3 regions of the Arthrobacter sp. BC5 genome follow, and region 2 is predicted to be linked to each of the others. Evidence: riboswitches for the same ligand, from Rfam matches in the RefSeq annotation. Region 2 holds a riboswitch; each other region holds the start of a gene.
The links. Region 2 has a riboswitch for cyclic di-AMP ahead of AC1MFI_RS18740 (C40 family peptidase). Riboswitches for the same ligand answer to the same signal wherever they lie in the genome.

Region 1 (3,269 bases), 160 kb from region 2:
TGCACGAACACTGCAGGATCTGCGCCGAAGCATGCCGCCGCTGCGAGACGGCCTGCCGCGAACTCGCCGCTACCCTCAGCTGAACTCGGTCACCGGCGGCTGCCCCGCACTAAGGCCCCCAGGAGCAGCCGCCAAGAAGCCGTCGTCGGAAAACCCTCACCCCCCTCACGCCCGGCGCTCATTCTCGGCGCTCGTGTTCAGCGTCCGTGTTCAGCGCTCGGCGAGGAGGCCCGGGTTTAGCGCAGCAGCCTGCTGATCGCCTGAGTTGCTTCCTTGACCTTGGCGTCGATGACGTCGGAGGATCCGCTCGTCGCGGCTTCGTGAGCTGCGTCGACGACACAGTGCTGGAGGTGGTTCTCGAGCAATCCGAGGCTGACAGCGTGCATGGCGCTGTTGACCGCGGCGACCTGCGTGAGGATATCGATGCAGTACTTGTCCTCGTCGACCATGCGGGCGATACCGCGCACTTGACCTTCAATGCGCTTCAGGCGTCGTAGGTACGCATCCTTGTCCGCTGCGTATCCATGAACTGTGTGCCCTATCGCCTTTTGGTTCTGGCCCGCGTCGGGTCCTGTGGCCTCACCGGCTGCTGCGGAGACCGCTGCGTGAGATGTTGCAATGCTGGCATGCGTTCCGGTTCCGGAGCTCACGGTCATTCCCTTTCACCACCAATCGATGCAATCCGGTTGTACCGGCCCGAGATCGTTGGTGCCTTCCCCTGCTGCGCCCATCGCGCAGCAGCTTCCAGTATCGCTGGTCGCTAGGCCCCCTGTCCTTATATCGGCCGCGCTTTGTTGACCTCGGTAACCATCAGGTATTCGGTTTACGGCGTGTTGTGGAGACACGCCGCACTCCGTTACCTGAACGTGACTTTGATACCACCCTGGGGTATTCTCGTCGAATGTTCCCGGCACCCCGCCGAGACCATACTCCCGCGCAGAATGCCGAGCCCTGCCGCTGCATCCGGGAACCGTTCGCACCACCCAGTAGGCAGGGACGGGGGAACCACGTTTCCACCGGGCCACCGCATGTATCTGTGCGATGACCCTCGGGGTTAAGTCGATCCGACAACCTAGGCACGACCTGTACGTTGCGTCCGCGACTGCAGGAATGCACAGGATTGAACGACGGCCGGGTGCACTCCCATCCGAACCCGACAGCTCACCCCGCAGGCATGGGAGAGGCAATCACCATGTCACGTACGTCCATTCCGGCGCGCCACCGCGCCGTCGTCACCCACTCCATCGCCCTCGAAGGCCTGTCGCACTCCGCGAAGACCGGTGCAGTAGCACTGGGTAAGCCGGCCATCATCGCAGCAGCAACCGGCGGCCTCGTCTTCGCCGTCGGCGCCCCCGCACAGGCCGGCACCTACACCCAGGAAGCCACCACGGGCACCGTAGCCCAGGCCCCCGTCGCTCCCGCAGTTGTTGCAGCTCCTGCCGCTGCAGCCGGAATCCACACCGTCGTCGCCGGCGACACCCTCGGTGCCATCGCTGCCAAGCACGGCCTGAACCTCAACACGCTCCTGGCCCAGAACGGCCTGTCCTACGCATCGGTCATCTACCCCGGACAGCAGATCAACCTCACCGGAAGCGCCAGCGCTGCCGTCAGCCCCGCAGCTGTCCCCGCAGCAGCACCTGCCAGCCAGGTCTTCTACGCAGCGCCCGCCCCCGCAGCTGCCGCCGCGGCACCCGCAGCCACACCGGCCGGCATCCAGCTGACCTCGGCCACCATCGCCCCGATCGCCCCGGCAGCCCCCGCGGCTCCTGCGGTCCCCGCCAGCGGCGTCGGCGCAGCCCTTGTTGCCTCGGCCTACGGCCAGCTCGGCTCCATTCAGGACTGCACGATCCTCGTCGAGCGGGCCCTGCGCTCGATCGGCAAGAACGTCGGAGACCTCGGCCCCACGCAGTTCTACCAGTACGGCACGGTCGTCTCGACCCCCGCCCCCGGTGACTTGGTCATCCGCCCCGGCCACATCGCGATCTACGTCGGCAACGGTGAGGTCATCAGCAGCGGCATGAATGGTGCGAACCTCACGATCAAGCACCCCCTGTCGGACCTCGCCGGTTCGTCCTTCGTGCGGGTCAACGGCTAACACTAGATTCAGCGGACGCGCAGTAGTGTCCGTAAGCTGAACAAGAGTGGCAGGTGCCCTGGACGGGGGTGCCTGCCACTCTCTGCTTTGACGCTTCAACCCCTGTCAGCACCCCGATCAGTGGTTTCCCAGTGATCCGTGCAGCAGCGCATTCACGGCGACGCTTTTCAGCAGGCGGGGCCGCCTCTGCGGATTGCGCTGATACTCCTGTATGCATTGCGTGTTAGCGCCCAACCTGTGCAGTAGGTCGTACGTGTGCCCGGGATCTGTTGGACCGCTTGGTGATGCTGACGATATTTAGACCTCAGGTGCCGTGCACCCGGGCTGGCCGGTCCGCCGAGGGAAAGTGAAGTCAGATCCAGCTGTGTCGTTGGCGGTGCTCTTGGTTAGGCTGATTAGCTTTTGGTCTAGGCGCTCTTATGCCGCCTAGCCGCAGTGGTCATCTGGGGGACCCGTCAACCTACGTCATAACCGAGGAACCAGCATGTACAACTCGCCCGACCTGCCAGCCAGTCCCGTTGATACTGGGCACGGTACTGATCCTGAGGGGTCGAGGGTGCAGAAAGCCCCAAGCCCGCGGGTACTGATCGTGGCGACGGGCCGTGATCGGGGTGCCCTCGCTGCGGCTCGGGCGTTCAAGGCTGGCGGCTGGTACGTCGGTATTGGTACCCCAGAAGGTGGCGGCGTTTTGGGGTCCTCGCGGGCAAGCGACGTTGCCTACCGGGTGCCGAGGCCACGTGAGGATGGGATGCCCTTCGTGGACGGGGTGCGCCGCGCCGCCACCGACGGCGGGTTCGACATTGTCTTCGGGGGAGGCGACGACTGGATGGCCGCGCTGGCGGCCTATAGGACGCAGATCCCATTGCCGGTCGCGCACCCAGACTATGACGTCGTCGAGACGGTGTTGGACAAGGTCCGCCTCGCTCAGTACGCCGAAAAAGCAGGGTTGGCCTCCCCACATACGGAACTGGCCACAGATCAGGCTCTGGCGGTGTGGTCTGGACCTGTGGTCATCAAGTGCAAGGAGCATTGGGCGCCCAACCAGACGCACCCGCTGCGGATCGAGGCGAAACTCTTTGCGAACGCGTCCGCCGCGCGCGGGCAGGTCGAGCGGATTCGCAGCGTAGGGGCGGAACCCATCCTGCAGAAGCCTGTTGCCGGGAATCTCGGGGCG
Region 2 (3,269 bases):
CTTGTACCCAGAACAGTTGCACTGCATCGGGTGATGGATTCAGTTGGCCGGCCGCGCTCATGACGGCTATATGCAGCGAATACAGCGTCAGCGTCATGGCCCCGGTCGCTGACAACGGCAGGAGTAGGTTCGGGTACTTGCGTGTCACCAGGAAGCAGATAGCAATCGTGGCTGTGGCTGATCCGGCTACATGCAGAAGGTCCAGCGGTGCGCCCGAGTGCGGTGCGCTGACGGCGAGCCACCACCACGACCCGGACTGGTTGATCCCGGTAAGGCCTACGTTGAGCATTGTTTCAAGGGGGTAGGCGTTTCCGTCGGGCGTCCTCAAAAGGGCTTGTAGCCCGCCTCCGCGTCCGAGCAGCTCGGCACTGATCAGCTTTGCCATGATGGCCGTTGTGAGTCCTGCACCAAGCAGTCCTAGCTGGACGCCGAGGCGTCGGAGGTTGAGGCGGCCGATGGCCATACCGATCAGGACGAAACTTAGCCATTGCAGGACGGGGTAGTAACCCGTGAGAAAGACGTCGGCAAAAAGTGTCCGGGGTTCGAAAAAGTGTTCAAAGGTCGGGTTCGCACCCAACGAGGACGGGTCTACATTTTCCCTCACCAGTGGCCGCAGAAGGTACGCGGCAACCGGTGACAGCAGTGTCCAAGCAACAGCCCATGCAGCCAAAGCCTTGAACGGCAGACCTGTGAAGGGCAGGGCGACGAGAAACAGGATGCCGTAGTGGAACAAGATGATCGCAATGTTTGTCTCCACTCCGCCGAGTACCAACCCAGTCAGAGCGATGATGAGCGCGCGGATGACGATGCCCCTACGATCTGCAGCGAGGGCCCCATCTCGGTGCGGCGAGCTTCCACCCGTCAGGAAGGCGAGCCCGATTCCCGCAACAACGGCGAAAAGACCTGATGCCCTGCCGGAAAAAACGAGCGCTATCCACGTTGCATTGCTGGTACCTGGTGAGTAGAGCGGAAAAATGTGGGTGCTCATCATGCCAAAAAGAGCAATTCCGCGAGCTGCATCGATTCCGGTCAATCGCCCTGGGAAAAGCTTCGTATGCACTTCCAGATAGTCTCACAGTGTCCCGCGCCACCATTGACCCGTCGGGAAGCCACTCAGAGCGCTTCATGAACAACGGACATCGCCGGGACGACACCTACGTGGTCATCAAAGCAAACGATAGTCCGGTCCTCAATCAGACCGTTCTGGTGGTCCCGGGTCGAGTCGACATACTCAAACCAAGCTGGTGCTCGGGCGAGTTAGGGTTCGCATGTAGGTCGGAGTCAGCGGTGAGGGCGTCCGAGCGAACAGCGCGGTTGGCAGTTCTGCAGGGCCTCTTTCGCGGCCCTTCTAACGGCGTGTTGCACAACACGCCGGGTTGCGTTACCTGAACGTGACTATTGATACCGCCCTGAGGTATTCTCCTCAAGTGATCCCGGCACCCGTCGAGATCATCCTCCCGCGCAGAATGCCGAGCCCTGCCACTGCTTCCGGGACCCGTTCGTAAAACCCAGTTGGCAGGGACGGGGGAACCACGTTTCCACCGGGTCACAGCACGTGAGTGCGATGATCCTTGGGGTTAAGTCGATCCGACAACCTAGGCACGACCTGAAGTAGCGTCCGCGACTGCAGGAATGCACAGGCTTGAACGACGGCCGGGTGACTCCCATCCGAACCCGACAGCTCACCCCGCAGGCATGGGAGAGGCAATCACCATGTCACGTTCATCCATTCCTGCGCGCCACCGCGCGGTCGTCACCCACTCAATCGCCCTCGAGGGCCTGTCGTATTCCGCGAAGACCGGCGCTGCGGCGCTGGGCAAGCCGGCCATCATTGCAGCTGCTACCGGCGGCCTCGTTTTCGCTGTCGGAGCCCCCGCTGCCCAGGCGGGGACCTACACGCAGGACACCTCCAGCGCTGTTGCTGTACAGGCTCCCGCAGCCACCGTTGCACCTGCACCCGCTCAGGCTCCTGCAGCATCTGCTGCCGGCGTGTACACGGTTGCCTCCGGTGACACGATGGGCGTTATCGCTGCCAAGCACGGCGTGAACCTTGACGCACTGCTGGCAAGCAACGGCCTGTCCTACGCCTCGGTCATCTACCCGGGCCAGCAGATCAAGCTCTCCGGCGGCGCCGCTGCCAGTGTTGCTGTCAGCGCAGCCACGGTTCCGGCTGCCGCACCTGCCAACCAGGTCTTCTACAGTGCACCGGCCGCAGCACCTGCTCCTGCAGCAGCGCCTGCAGGAATTTCCCTGACCTCGGCCTCAATCGCTCCGATCACGCCCGCTCCGTCGCAGCCCACCGTCGCCGCCAGTGGTGTCGGGGCAGCCCTGGTCGCCTCGGCCTATGCCCAGATCGGTTCAACCCAGGACTGCACCGTCCTCGTCGAGCGGGCCCTGCGCTCGATCGGCAAGAACGTCGGAGACCTCGGCCCGATGCAGTTCTTCCAGTTCGGAACTGTCGTCGCCACCCCAGCACCCGGTGACCTCGTGATCCGGCCGGGCCACGTCGCCATCTACGTCGGCGGCGGCAAGGTCATCAGCAGCGGAATGAACGGCATCAACGCCACCATGGAGCACCCCCTGTCTGACCTCGCCGGATCCTCTTTCGTGCGGGTTAGCGGCTAACCCCACCCCTTCAGTCAGGTGGTCGATCTAAGCTGAGGTAGCGGCAAGTGCCCTGGACGGGGGTGCTTGCCGCTATTTCAATGCGCGCTCGGCTCTTTATTGCGCTCCCGTCGCTACCTGCTTGGATGACGGTCAGGGTGAAGGTCCGGCACGAACTGCTGGTACCGCTCGTTATGCTTCTGCTTCCGTTTCTGGGCAGGATGGCATTGAGTGCCGTATGTGGCGCTCCGGGCTCGATACGCTAAATCACAGGCGAGACCGTGACGTTGGGATGGTTGGACATCAGTGAATAATCCGTGGGTTAGCGGGCCGGTCTGGATACCCGAAGCCCCACCGACATGGGCGACCTACCTGGCGCCGACACTGCAACCCATCCCGCTGATCCCTGCCATCGCCCTGGTGCTTGGCCTGTTGTACCTAGCCGGCGCCATCCGCCTGTGGTCCACTGGTCGGTCCTGGCCGGTATGGCGGACGGCAATCTTCCTATCGGGCTGCATTATCATCATGATCACCATGGGCGCAGGAGTCGAGGGCTACGGGCTCCGCATCTTCTCCGTCTTCATGTTCCAGCAGCTGACTCTCATGATGGCCGTTCCCCCTCTTCTGGTACTAGGGAGGCCCGGCACCCTATTGCTACGGGCAAC
Region 3 (3,269 bases), on a different replicon from region 2:
TGCTCGATGCCGCATCAGGCGCAGTCGTGGACGAACATGCCGGTGCCGCTCTCTACGAGCACCATGGGACCGCGTTGACGGGCACCGCGGACACCTTCTTCGCCACCGACAGCCACTCCGGCGAAACACTATGGGCGTCCGCGGAACTAAGCCCCGGCCCCTCCGGTGTTAGCCCGGGGGCCAGCGCCCAGTACGAAGGCAGCTACGGACCATCTACCGGAGGTCTCGTAATCGTGGAATGGGCCGACCCTGCGGGGGTGGTTGCCCCTGTGTCCGTCATCCACGATCTCAGGACCGGTGCGCCACTGGGCAGGGTGGATGGAACTCCATCGGGTATGGCCACAGTGGATGACGCCTCACACACCGTGCTTTTCACCTCACAGCGCCCGGAGGGTGGATACACAGTGACAGCCGCGCGGCCTGGAGAGGGCCTTCTGTGGGCCAGGGAATTTGCCGGCCAAGCCCAGGTATCGGCCGCCGGCGCCGGGATGGTCTACGCCCAGGTCAACGGCCAAGCAGCCAGAATCGATCTTGATTCCGGGACGACCCTCGCCTCGGGCGAGTACATGCTTCCCCTGGCCATGCTTCCCGACGGCACCGCCTTGTTCCCCACGAATCAAAGCGGGACATATGCAGTTGCAACCCCTCGCGTAATGCCCGCTGACAGCCAAGGTGATTCAACTCGGTGACCGGACGCGGAAGCAGCCACTGCGGTTGCGGTGACCACGATAAGGGTCACGGTAGCGGTCACTTTCCGCTGGGCTAGCCCCCTCACCGGTTAGCGGTTCCCCGCTGAGCTAGCTGTACTGCCGGAGGAGCCGCCGCAAGAGGCTGGATGTCGCTGGTGGAGCAACGTGGCCTGTGCCGGCAGGGTTGACGCCGCGCGCGGGTGTTGTCCAAGAACGGGCCCGCCGCGCGAACCAGGAAGAGACGAGAGGAACAACCATCCTGCGGCCAGCTGACTGGCTGGCGATACGCGGCCCACAGCCTCCTCCCACAAATGTTCATACATTTATGATTTTCGGGTAGGTTGGTCCCCGTGCCGCTCATCTGGTTGCGGCGTCCTGGTTTCTTACCGAACTCTGCCGGAAACCGGGTCCACAGATCATCGAGGCAGAGGCGGGGAACCCAATTTTGCGGATTCCATGCGAATCCTTGGGGTGAAGCCGCGCGGACGCTAGGTCCGCCGGCCGGGTGACTCCTACCCGAACCCGACAGCTCACCTCGCAGGTATAGGGAGAGGTTATGTATGTCACAGTCAAGAACCCACGGACGGCACCGCGCGAGCACAAGCGCGCGCACCTTGGTGTCCGGTAACACCGTGCGTCAGGGATCTCGGATGGGACGCCAGGCGGCTGTCATTATTGTCGGCTCAGGGTTGTTGCTGACCATGGCCGCCCCGGCCCAGGCCAGCGCCACGGCATCCGGGACGTATAGCGGAACTTCGGCGCTTGCGTCACCGGTCAATCCGTCCTCCGGTGCTCTCAGCATGTCGGGGGCTGGAAGCGTCTACACGGTGCAGCCCGGGGACACCCTGGGTTTGATCAGCGCACGCCACCAGGTGGACCTGGAAACGCTCCTGGCCGCCAACAACCTCACCATCAGCTCCATCATCTACCCGGGTGACAGCATCAAGCTCGCTGCTTCCTCGGCTGGTGCACCTGCCGAGCAGTCCCGGCAGTACGACGCAGCCGGAATCCCGGCTCAGGTTCAGAGCGGGATAAGCGCACAGTCGGCAACCATCACCCCTATCGGTCAGGGCAGCGAGAGTGCTTCGACCTCGATCAACCAGGCCATCCTGGGATCAGCAAGGGCTCAACTCGGTGCGATCCAGGACTGCACCGTCCTGGGTGAAGTCGCTCTGCGGGCGGCAGGGATCCAGGGCGTCGGTGATGAATCGCCCGAGTCACTGATGTCCTACGCCACGCAGGTATCGGACCCGCAGCCTGGCGATTTCGTGTACTACGCCGATGGCGGCATGGGGTTTTCCCATAACGCGGTCTACCTCGGCGGAGGCCGCGCGATCCACAGCGGCTGGAATGGGAACCAAACCATCGAGGAGAGCGTGAACGTCGGTTCCGGTCCCATCTACTATCGGGTCAACGGCTAACAACTCATTCACCTCGCCGGCGGAACCAGCCGAGATGGTGCGCGACGTGCCCGGGTTCTCGACGAGGTGAATGAGTAGGACGTCGATCACGAGGTGGCGCCCACGCCCGGACCGAGCAACGGGCGCCACCTCGTCAGTCGATCCTGCCGGCTCAGGGCCCCTCAGGCTGCTCGGCCGAACGACTCCCCGCCACCGATGTGGCCTATCCCTTCCATACACACCGCCCTCCGCCAGCATCAGGAAAAGAGGTGGACCGGTCGTTACATCAGGAGCTCTTTATGTCATCAGGGCCACGTACGGGTTCCCGCCCGAGTCGCCACACCCTGCTCACCGTGCTTGCCACACTCGCGGTAACAACATTGGTGTTGCTCATCGGTTTCTTCATCACTGAAGAGCAAACCTCCCAGGGGCAGGAAGGATCTGCCGTGAGCGGTGTCCGGGAATCCGTTGGCCCCAGCGAGGTGGACCTGGATAAGTCCCGCCGAATAGACGGCGATGCGACAGCACTGGGGGCCGTTGATGCTCCGGTGGTAGTGGTCGAGTACGCCGATTACCGTTGCCCGTTCTGCGGGGTTTTCTCCCGGAACACGTTGCCCCCCTTGGTCGACAAGTACGTCGACGAGGGCCAGGTAAGGATCGAGTGGCGGGATCTGCCCGTCTTCGGGGAGGAATCGTTCCAGGCCGCGGTCGCAGGACGCGCAGCCGGGGAACAAGGCAAGTTCTGGGAATTCAACAAGGCAGTGTTCGCCGACGCCCCGGAAAGGGGTCATATCGCGCTTCCGCCAGAGGAACTGATCCGGATCGCTAAGAACGTCGGCGTGCCTGACATCGAACGGTTCACGGCTGACCTGGACTCGAAGGAACTGCAGCAGACAGTGACAGCCGACGCAGAGGAAGCCGCCGCCCTGGGTGCCACCGGAACCCCGACCTTCCTCATCAACGATGTGCCGCTCACCGGAGCTCAGCCACTGGAAGTCTTTGAGGAGATCATCGACGCGGCGTTAGCCGAAGCCGAAGCCCAGTAATGGTGATCGGCTACGCCGGTGCCTTCATCGGCGGGATCCTGACAATACTCAGCCCCTGCTCTGCCCTTCTCCTTCCAGCCTTTTTCGCCTATGCGTTCACGACGAGAACCCGCCTGATCGGACGGACAGTACTG

Region 1: it holds a riboswitch for cyclic di-AMP, as region 2 does, so the genes downstream of both, AC1MFI_RS17925 (LysM peptidoglycan-binding domain-containing protein) here and AC1MFI_RS18740 (C40 family peptidase) in region 2, are expected to answer to the same signal.
Region 3: it holds a riboswitch for cyclic di-AMP, as region 2 does, so the genes downstream of both, AC1MFI_RS14015 (LysM peptidoglycan-binding domain-containing protein) here and AC1MFI_RS18740 (C40 family peptidase) in region 2, are expected to answer to the same signal.

Annotation. Positions count from the first base shown of each region.
Region 1 covers NZ_JBWXPX010000002.1:76,078-79,346, reverse strand. The annotation lists gene AC1MFI_RS17935 (four-helix bundle copper-binding protein) at 1-83, shown strand, start outside; gene AC1MFI_RS17930 (metal-sensitive transcriptional regulator) at 237-656, opposite strand; cyclic di-AMP (ydaO/yuaA leader) riboswitch at 966-1,190, shown strand; gene AC1MFI_RS17925 (LysM peptidoglycan-binding domain-containing protein) at 1,193-2,095, shown strand; gene AC1MFI_RS17920 (ATP-grasp domain-containing protein) at 2,844-3,269, shown strand, end outside.
Region 2 covers NZ_JBWXPX010000002.1:238,016-241,284, reverse strand. The annotation lists gene AC1MFI_RS18745 (heparan-alpha-glucosaminide N-acetyltransferase domain-containing protein) at 1-1,060, opposite strand, end outside; cyclic di-AMP (ydaO/yuaA leader) riboswitch at 1,491-1,711, shown strand; gene AC1MFI_RS18740 (C40 family peptidase) at 1,714-2,625, shown strand; gene AC1MFI_RS18735 (cytochrome c oxidase assembly protein) at 2,911-3,269, shown strand, end outside.
Region 3 covers NZ_CM155273.1:2,987,907-2,991,175, reverse strand. The annotation lists gene AC1MFI_RS14020 (PQQ-binding-like beta-propeller repeat protein) at 1-689, shown strand, start outside; cyclic di-AMP (ydaO/yuaA leader) riboswitch at 1,068-1,247, shown strand; gene AC1MFI_RS14015 (LysM peptidoglycan-binding domain-containing protein) at 1,307-2,110, shown strand; gene AC1MFI_RS14010 (DsbA family protein) at 2,443-3,135, shown strand; gene AC1MFI_RS14005 (cytochrome c biogenesis CcdA family protein) at 3,135-3,269, shown strand, end outside.